One region of the Methylotenera sp. G11 genome, then DNA from elsewhere that is predicted to be linked to it. Evidence: predicted binding sites of a transcription regulator. Region 1 holds the regulator's gene; each other region holds the start of a gene.
What was found. The regulator sigma-54, encoded in region 1, starts transcription at its own class of promoters, with help from an activator protein. The targets are predictions, from matches to a motif close to TGGCACNNTTCCTGCT.
Positions count from the first base shown of each region.

Region 2: a site for sigma-54 is predicted at 1,419-1,434, ahead of GQ51_RS02840 (ANTAR domain-containing response regulator). Genes of this name have one in related genera too.
Region 3: a site for sigma-54 is predicted at 1,616-1,631, ahead of GQ51_RS11050 (CmpA/NrtA family ABC transporter substrate-binding protein). Genes of this name have one in related genera too.

Region 1 is NZ_JUHH01000001.1:1,565,800-1,569,065, forward strand. Features, by position in the region: gene hprK (HPr(Ser) kinase/phosphatase) at 1-384, opposite strand, end outside; gene hpf (ribosome hibernation-promoting factor, HPF/YfiA family) at 411-737, opposite strand; gene GQ51_RS07215 (RNA polymerase factor sigma-54) at 883-2,478, opposite strand; gene lptB (LPS export ABC transporter ATP-binding protein) at 2,475-3,197, opposite strand; gene lptA (lipopolysaccharide transport periplasmic protein LptA) at 3,211-3,266, opposite strand, start outside.
Region 2 is NZ_JUHH01000001.1:628,110-631,375, reverse strand. Features, by position in the region: gene GQ51_RS12000 (diguanylate cyclase) at 1-851, opposite strand, end outside; gene GQ51_RS02840 (ANTAR domain-containing response regulator) at 1,468-2,043, shown strand; gene GQ51_RS02835 (CmpA/NrtA family ABC transporter substrate-binding protein) at 2,217-3,266, shown strand, end outside.
Region 3 is NZ_JUHH01000001.1:2,357,897-2,361,162, forward strand. Features, by position in the region: gene ntrB (nitrate ABC transporter permease) at 1-169, opposite strand, end outside; gene GQ51_RS11050 (CmpA/NrtA family ABC transporter substrate-binding protein) at 201-1,400, opposite strand; gene GQ51_RS11055 (ANTAR domain-containing response regulator) at 1,752-2,330, opposite strand; gene ychF (redox-regulated ATPase YchF) at 2,693-3,266, opposite strand, start outside.

The sequences.
Region 1 (3,266 bases):
GCTCAGGAAATCCATCAGCGCAGGGCTGCGTAAAGTGGAGGTAAACAAGGGCGCGGCGTGCGCATCGGCAGCCGCCATAAGTGATTCCGGCACTTTTTCGCCGTTGGCAACGATCACGGCCGCCAGGTCGGTTGAGTACAGGTTCTCGATTGCACGTACTGCCTCGGTGGTCGGCAAGCTGCGTAAATAATCCATCTCGGCACAGCCCAGCACCTGGACACGGTTAGGATGCACGAAATTAAGATGGCCGATGAGTGCCAGTGATGGTTTTGTGACGGTTTCGCTAGTGAGAGTATTTGACCCGCCGTTCAGCCCTGCGATCCAATTGAGTTTGAGCTTGCGGCGGGTTTGTTTGAATAGCTCAGCGACGTTTATTTGAGCCATAAATGATGATTAAAACAAGACGTTAATTATTCAACATTCTGATGCTTAACGGCACCATTCGCTTTGTGGTGATCTGAATTCTTCTCTTTATGCCTCAACACCTGGCGGTCAAGTTTGTCAGTCAGCATATCAATTGCGCTGTACATATTCTCATCCTGACATTCCGCGTGTAAATCATTACCAGGAACATGCAGTGTAGCTTCTACCTTTTGGGCGAGCTTTTCAACACTCATGGTCACTTTGACATCGATCACATGATCAAAGTGATTACTAACTTTAGCCAGTTTGCTTGTAAGATAATCGCGCAATGCTGGGGTTATTTCTAAATGGTGACCAGTTAATTGTAAATTCATGACTTGCTCCTTTTGAAAATATTCTCAGGGCCTGAGCCGATCTGCTGAACCCGGAACCCATCGAACAATTTCAGTTTACTACGTTCATTTGCTTCTGTGGGATTGAAACAAAGAATTTTTTTATTTACGCTTTGAAGCGGTAAATTTATAGCGATTTTCTTAAACTGGCAGGCGCGATATTCAGTGATTCACGGTATTTCGCAATGGTACGGCGCGCCACCACGATACCCTGCTTTGCGAGCAAATCAGTGATCTGGTTATCGGAGTAAGGCTTTTTAGGATTTTCCTGTTCGACCAGTTTCCTGATCAGCGCACGAATCGCCGTGGCTGAACAGGTGCCGCCGCTGTCGGTCGCGACCGAGCTGCCGAAAAAATATTTAAGCTCGAAGATGCCGCGTGGCGTGAGCATGTATTTATTCGTCGTTACGCGGGAAATCGTCGACTCATGCAAACCCAGCTCATCCGCGATTTCGCGCAGCACCAGGGGCTTCATCGCCACCTCGCCATACTCCAGGAAATTACGCTGGCGGTCGACAATGGCCTGCGAAACACGCAGGATGGTTGAAAAGCGCTGCTGGATATTTTTGATCATCCATTTTGCTTCCTGCATCTGGCTTTGCAGGTACTGGCTGGAGCTATCGCGGTTACGTTTCAATATGCCGGCATAGAGCTGGTTGATCCTGAGCTTGGGAATCACGCTCTCATTCAGGCTCGCAATCCAGATGCCTTTGACTTTTTTCACGACCACTTCATGCTGGATATAATGCTCGGAACCGATGTGGCTGAAATCGGCTCCAGGCCTCGGATTCAGGCTGGTGATGACCAGCTGCACCTGCTTCAGCGTCTGTTCGTCACAGCCCAGCTCTTTACGCAGTTTGGCAAAATCGCGCGCGCCCAATGCCGGCAGGTGCTTTTCTGCCACCAGGCGCGCCAACGCCAGGTGCGGCGTATTTTCAGGCAAGGCATCAAGCTGCAGCAGCAGGCATTCGCTTAAATTGCGTGCACCGACACCCGCCGGATCAAGGTGCTGGATATGGCGCAGCGCCGTTTGCAGTTCCAGCGCGTCGATCTCCAGCTCCAGCGGCATTTCTTCTACGATCTCTTCCAAGGATTGTTCCAGGTAGCCATCATCATTGATGCTATCCACCAGCAGCAAGGTCAGCGTCTGGTCACGATCCGACAGCGGCATCAGCTTCAGCTGCGATAACAGGTGTTCGCGCAGGCTGATCTGCAATGTATCCTGCTGCTTGAAATCGCTGTCGTCATCCGCCGGCATATTATTCTCATCCCAGCGGCTACCATTGGAAAACACGTCAAATTCTTCATCGAATTCAGCAGAAAATGTATCGGAGAAATCTGCAGCACCCGGCTCGAAGTCGGAGGCTTCATCAAACTGCCCCGCTTCCGTAGTGCCGGACTCGCTGACGCCGGGCTGGAAGTCCTGGCCATTGAAACCGGCATCAAAATCACCTGCATCCGCATTGCCGGCAGCATCCTGCGCTGAAGCTGTCTGGCTGTCTGCGCCATTATTCAATGGCGAATCTTCCGCAGCCTGGTCTACAGGGTTGCCGTACTCGTCTTCGCTATCGTCACCACGCTCCAGCAGCGGGTTGGTTTGCATCAGAACGTCGATTTCCTGATTCAGCTCCAGCGTCGAAAGCTGCAACAGGCGAATGGCCTGCTGCAGTTGTGGTGTAAGGGATAAATTCTGGGAGAATTTGAGTTGTAAACCTTGCTTCATAAACGAAAATCTTTACCCAGATAAACTTCCCTGACGCTTTCACTTGCCACAATCTCGCTCGGGATACCGGAAGCGAACACATGCCCCTGATTGACGATATAAGCGCGATCGCAGATACCCAGGGTCTCACGCACGTTGTGGTCGGTGATTAATACGCCGATATTGCGTGAGCTCAAAAAACGGACAATCTGCTGAATATCAATCACCGCAATCGGGTCAATACCGGCAAACGGCTCATCCAGCAACACAAAGCTGGGGTCGGAAGCCAGGCAGCGTGCAATCTCCACACGGCGCCGTTCACCGCCGGACAGGCTGATCGCGATACTGTCACGGATATGCGTGATATGCAGCTCTTCCAGAAGTGATTCGAGCCTCTCCTGCATTGCTTCTTCAGAAATTTCCTGTAACTGCAGAATCGCCATGATGTTTTCAGACACGGTCAGCTTGCGGAAAATAGAGGCTTCCTGCGGCAGGTAGGACAAGCCCATTCTTGCACGCATATGAATAGGCATGCGGCTTAAATCCACGCCGTCCAGCAAAATCCTGCCTTCATCCAGGGGCACCAGCCCTACCATCATATAAAAGCTGGTGGTTTTGCCGGCACCGTTAGGCCCCAGCAGCCCGATCACTTCTCCGCTTTTTATCGTCAAAGAAATATCCTGCACCACGGTACGTGCCTTATAAGACTTGCGCAGATTCTCTACAACGAGTTCACTCATCACATGCTCTCTTTTATTTAAGCTGGGGGCTGACTTCTAAATTACGGCTCAAACGCATGTTTTTTACCG
Region 2 (3,266 bases), 940 kb from region 1:
TCATTCACAAGCTTAAAGAAGTCGATATCCAGCATCAGCAGCGATAGCGGGGTGTTGAAGCGGCTGGCACGATGCAGCTCTATGGTTGCCTGCTCCATGAACCATGCGCGGCTGCGCAGACCGGTCAGGAAGTCATGGTCAATCTGGTGCTTGAGTTCTTCCTCCAGCGCTTTCAGTTTCGAAATATCGTTCACCAGCCATAAGGATAAACCGGAGTCATAGGGGATTGCAGCGCCGCTGATTTCTATCCATACCTTATGTCCATCGACTTTTTTCATCTCGAACTGGGTACGGTAAGGAGCGCCGCTCTTGAGCGGATAGGCATTCCTGCCCACGGTCTCGTACATGGCTTCATCCGCAAACAGCATCTTGGTCGAAGAGCCTAACAACTCGGACTGCGTATAACCCAGGATCGTGCTCATGGCTTTATTGCACCAGATGATTTTTCTATCCCTGAGCATCATGCTGCCGATCATTTCATTATTAAGGATGACATTGGTTTCCTCGATATAACGGTGCAGCCTGGAAATGAAAAATCCGATCAGGGTCGATGTAATCGAGAAAAAAATGATGGCATTGGAAATGTGGATGTGCCCGGAGAATTGGTTGTAAGGCGGTATAAAGTAATATGAGCCGGCAAGCCCGGATAGCACCGCGACCATGGCGCCCGGGAATGTGCCGCAGAAATAGAAACTCAATATGATTGCCGGGTAAAAAGTCACGAAAGGTCCGCCGGTTGCATGCGTCAAAAACGTAAAGCGGGAAATCAGTGCAAGCGCGAAGAAGATAAGCGCCACACTGAAGCGGTAAATGGGCTGGAGTTTGTAATGGGTGTAATTAAAATTGACCATGTATGATTATGTTTAAATTTATTGGTTGTGATAATCAGTATGTTTGATTCTACTATCAATCAATACATTCCGTTCAATAGCATCATGCTGCGTCACTCCTGGCTTTAAGACCCCCGTTGTCTATCTGAGTTCACGCTGCTCGCGTGCATGCATTGTGAACGGCATATTGCACCAATATTAACCATACTTTGTTCATCATGGAACCATGACGGCAGCAGCACTCCACAATTTCTGTGGATAACGCTGTGGGGTGCATGGGGATATGGAGCCTAAGCCACTGGTGTGCCTGGAAAAGTCCGTATAGGGGAAACTTTAGGCATGAACCGGACAGTTGGAAGCTAAAGCCCTATCCAAAGGTTTCGCTGTGTCAATAAACCCCTGCGCGCACTGGGAAGGCACGGCCGGCGCAATTGGATCATGCGTTGCAGCGGTTTGCTCCTTTATGGATGATTTTTTTAGTGCTGCTGCACGTCTATGGTGCACCGCTTATTGGCAATGCATGCGCTGAAAATCCATAAAATATTATTTCCCATTACTTTTCAATGCATTAGCCTATGTTTTTTCAACTGGCATGCAAGTTGCTTTTATGTTGCTAAATGCTTTGTTCAGGTTATGCATGCTTTCTGTAATGTTGGTTGATGATGATTTGGTGAGAACTGCGCCGCTAAGGCAGTCTTTAACAGATGCCGGTTATCAGGTGATTGCCCATTTATCCAGCACTGAGAACCTTGATGATGCAGTGCGTGAGCTGCAGCCCGATATTGTCATCATCGATACGGATTCACCAAGCCGCGATACTTTGGAAAATCTCTGTGTCATGAATGAAACCGTGCCTAAACCGATTGTCATGTTTACGCATGACGGCGACATTCAGAAGATGCGCGAAGCGACCAGGGCGGGTGTGTCGGCTTATGTGGTCGGCAGCTTGCCAAGCGAGAGCCTGATGCCGGTGATCAATGCCGCGGTTGTCAGGTTTGAAGAGGTCAAATCCTTAAGGGATGAATTGGGCGAGGCAAAGCTCAAGCTGGCGGAGCGCAAGGTGCTTGAAAAAGCAAAAGGGCTCCTGATGAAAGAGCACAGTTTTGATGAAGATCATGCTTATGCAATGTTGCGAAGCATGGCGATGCGGCAGAACAAGCGTATTGCAGTCCTGGCAAAAGAAGTCATTGAAGCGGCAACGAAGCAGCTTTAGTGGTTGGGGACGGTGATGCGGTACCGGGTGGATCATGTCCGGTACCAGGCAGTAAACGGATTATGGCAGTGGGTACTGCCGCGGACAAAGGCGTCCTTGCAATGGTTATTTTAACCGGATGCAGGACGCCTTTTTTGTTTTCAGGATTCTGGTTTTTATATTAGGTGATTGATATGGTTTTAAAAAGTTCAGTAAAGTCGGAGCTTGCGCCAGAGCTGTCAGAAGTGCAGGTCGGGTTTATTCCCCTGACCGATTGCGCGCCTATTGTCGTGGCATCGAAAATGGGTTTCGACAAAAAATATGGCATCAATATCAAGCTGCACAAAGAGGCCTCCTGGGCAGTTATCCGCGACAAGCTGATCAGTGGCGACCTGCATGCGGCACATGCGCTTTATGGCATGGTGTATGGCGTTGAACTCGGCATAGGCGGCCAGCAGAAAGACATGGCGGTGCTGATGACGCTTAACCATAACGGCCAGGGGATCACCTTATCCAACCAGTTAAAGGTTCAGGGCGTTAATAGCGGCAGCGATTTAAGCAGCTTCTTAAAGCAACAGGCTTCCAAATTAACCTTTGCGCAGACTTTCCCCACCGGCACGCATGCCATGTGGCTTTACTACTGGTTAGCCAGCCATGGTATCGATCCGCTGCGCGACGTTAAGACCGTGGTCGTTCCGCCGCCGCAGATGGTAGCCAATATCAGCAGCTGCAATGTGGCCGGCTATTGCGCCGGCGAGCCCTGGAATGCGCGTGCCATTTATGACCAGGTCGGCTTCACGGTGGCGACCAGCCAGGATATCTGGGTGAATCATCCCGAGAAGGTGCTGGGCGTCACTGCCGAGTTCGCGGATCAGTACCCGCAGACCTGCCGTGCCATGATCATGGCGATACTCGAAGCCTGCCGCTATCTGGATGTGATGGATAACCGCGCGCAGGTGACGGATATGCTTGCCGGTCCGGATTACGTCAATGCCCCCAGGCAGGTCATCCATGATCGCTTTGTAGGCGATTACGACGATGGTAACGGCAAGCTATGGCATGACGCCAATGCCGTCAAATTCTTTGACGGCGGAAAAGTTAATTTCCCTTATCTCTCTGACGCGATGTGGTTCATGACCCAGTTCAGGCGCTGGGGTCTGCTGAAGACTGCACCGGATTATCTTGCGCTGGCCAGCAAGGTGAACCGTATCGATATGTATACGCAGGCTGCGCATGCCATGGAA
Region 3 (3,266 bases), 790 kb from region 1:
AGTGATGGATTTTCAAACCAAGTTTCGCGGTTTGCCTTGTGACAGACGCCTTGTCGGTAGCCGTCACGTTATTTGCCGAGTTAGGCATTGCTGATTCTTTGCTGACAACTGTTTTTTTGCTTTTCATGATGACTTTTAAGCTTTCCTTGCTGATGCTGGTCGCGCTCATAAATGATCCTTAGTGATGGAAGCTTGAATCGTTAAGCTTTGATTTTGAAAGAAGCTGCGTATGCGGCCGGGTTCTTGCCATCCCATACCACGCCGTCTATCAGCTTGCTGGTACGCATCGGGTCTTTAGGCACGCTGATGCCGAGCTGCGATGCCGCTTCCGAGTAAAGTTTGATCTGGTTGACCTTGGAGGCAACGCCAAGGTAATCCGGGTCTGATTTGAGCAGGCCCCAGCGTTTGTGCTGTGTCAGGAACCACATGCCGTCCGACAGGTAAGGGAAGTTGACTGCGCCGTCACCATAGAACTTCATGTAGTTAGGGTCTTTCCATTTCTTGCCGATACCATTGTCGTAATCACCGACAAAACGGCCACCGATCACATCTTCCGGTGCATTGACGTAAGCCTTGCCTGAAATGAGTTTTGCGACTGAAGCACGGTTTTCCAGCGCTTCGATATAACGGCAGGCATCCAGTATCGCCATGATCATGGCGCGGGTCGTGTTCGGGTGTTTTGCAACGAACTCGGCTGTCGTTCCCAGCACTTTTTCAGGATGGTCGGTCCAGATGTCCTGTGTCGTGGTGACGGTATAGCCTACTTTGTCGTAAATGGCGCGTGCATTCCATGGTTCGCCTACGCAGTAGCCATCCATATTGCCGATACGCATGTTGGCAACCATCTGCGGTGGCGGCACGACGATATTCTTGACATCTTTGATCGGGTTGATGCCGTTGGCGGCAAGCCAGTAGTTCAGCCACATCGCATGTGTGCCGGTCGGGAATGTCTGCGCAAAGGTGTAGTCGCGGTTTTCGTTGTCGAGCAGGCGTTTGAGGCTGCGGCCGTCTTTTACGCCTTTTTCCTTGAGCTGGTTAGCCAGCGTGATCGCCTGGCCGTTGTGGTTCAGGCTCATTAATACGGCCATGTCTTTCTGCTGGCCGCCTATGCCTAACTGCACGCCATATACCAGCCCGTACAGCACATGTGCGGCATGCAGTTCACCGTTCACTGTCTTGTCGCGGATCGCTGCCCAGCTTGCTTCTTTGCTGGGTGTGATTTTGATGCCGTATTTTTTATCGAAGCCCATCTGCGCTGCTACCACGATCGGTGCGCAGTCCGTAAGCGGGATAAAACCGATTTTAATTTCAGTCAATTCAGGGGCATCGGAACCGGCCGCCCACGCTGCACTACGGATGCCGCTGGGTACCATGTTCATCAAGGTGGCAGCGCCAAGCATGCCGGTGATGCTGTTTCTTAAAAAATCACGGCGTGCATTATTCACGATGATTTCCGGTTGTGCCTGTGCTTGTGTTGGGGCAGGTACTTTTTTATCTTGCTCACTCATTTTCAACTCCTTAAAAAATTACAAAAAACAATCCATCTGAAAACATTAAAAAAAGGCAATAAAAAAAGGCAATAAAAAAAGGCGTCAATCCGGCTGAGGCTATACTCAGCAGGAAAGACGCCTTTGTCTTGAATTTATGTATGCTCAATCTTTGAGCCACTTTTATGCCGTCATTGGCACTAAAGTGTTTACATTCAGTTTTTTTGACTTAGCCCATCGTTGGCTCGGTCAATATGCTATCGGTCACACTAGCAGCAGTTTTGCCGCATTCATCAGTTCATTCGCCAGATCCTTTATTTTAATATTTCTTTGCATCGCCATGCTTCGCAGCATATTGTAGGCTTGCTCTTCGTCCAGGCCGCGTTGTTTCATCAGCAGCCCTTTTGCACGTTCAATCAGTTTTCTTTCATTCAGCCTGTCATTGGCTTCATTCAGTTCTTCACGCAGCAGCTTGAATTCATCAAAACGTGCGATCGCCGCATCAATCACCGGCCGCAGCCGTTCATTCGGTATGCTGCCAACTACGTAAGCGCTGACACCGGCACGCGTGGCCTGCTTGATCTGCTCTTTATCGCCATCATGCGTAAACATCACAATAGGGCGCGGTTCATGCATCGTCATGACGCATATGTTTTCCAAAGTGTCGCGACTAGGCGATTCGGTATCAATGATGACAATGTCAGGCCGCAGTTCGCAGCAGGCTTTGTCCAGATTGACCGTATCCTTAAGGTGTGCGATCACCTCGTAACCGGAATCAAGTAGTGATTGCTTTAACGGTGTGGTGCGCTCTAGGTCGTTATCAACAATCATTACTTTTAACATTGCAGCTCTTTAATACAATTTTATTAATAAAAAGCAATTGTCGTGCCATCGTTTGTGTTGTTTTTAAGTGATTGAAAATAAATGAAAATTCTCATGGTTGGTGTTAACCCCATTATTTTTATCGCAATGCATGTATGCACAGTATAAGTGCGGATGCACTACTAAAGATTTATGGCCTGCATGGTTAAGTGGCTGTGAGTTGATATGATGGGCGGCTGTCTGCGGTGCATGATAGGGTGCGCACAGCCGGGCAGCGCAGTCAGGTATTTGCTGCGGGTGACAGTTTTTTTGGGAAAGCTTTGGGAGGGATGTAATGCCAGCCGCATTTTCATGTGGCTGGCTGTGGGTGGTATTGCGAGTTGTTAGACGTTAAACCTGAAGTGCATGACATCGCCATCCTGCACGATGTATTCCTTGCCTTCCAGACGCATTTTTCCGGCTTCTTTTGAGCCTTGTTCGCCTTTGTTTTTCACATATTCGTCATAGGCAATCACTTCAGCACGGATAAAGCCGCGTTCAAAGTCGGTGTGGATGACGCCGGCAGCCTGCGGTGCGGTGGCGCCTTTTTTCACGGTCCAGGCGCGTACTTCCTGCACGCCGGCGGTGAAGTAGGTCTGCAGGCCGAGCAGGTCATAAGCGGCACGGATAACGCGGTTAAGGCCTGGTTCTTCCTGCCCAAGTTCACTTAAAAAGAGCAGCTTGTCTTCGTCATCCAGCTCGGAGATCTCGCCTTCGATTTTGGCGCAGATGCATACTACAGGTGCATTTTCCGCTTTGCCGAGTGCCATGACCTTATCCAGGTGCGGGTTGTTTTCAAAGCCTGTTTCATCCACGTTGGCCAGATACATCACAGGTTTTACCGTGATCAGGCACAGCGGTTTGAGCAGTTGCAGTTCATCGGCATCCAAACCCAGCGTGCGCACGGCTTTGGCTTCA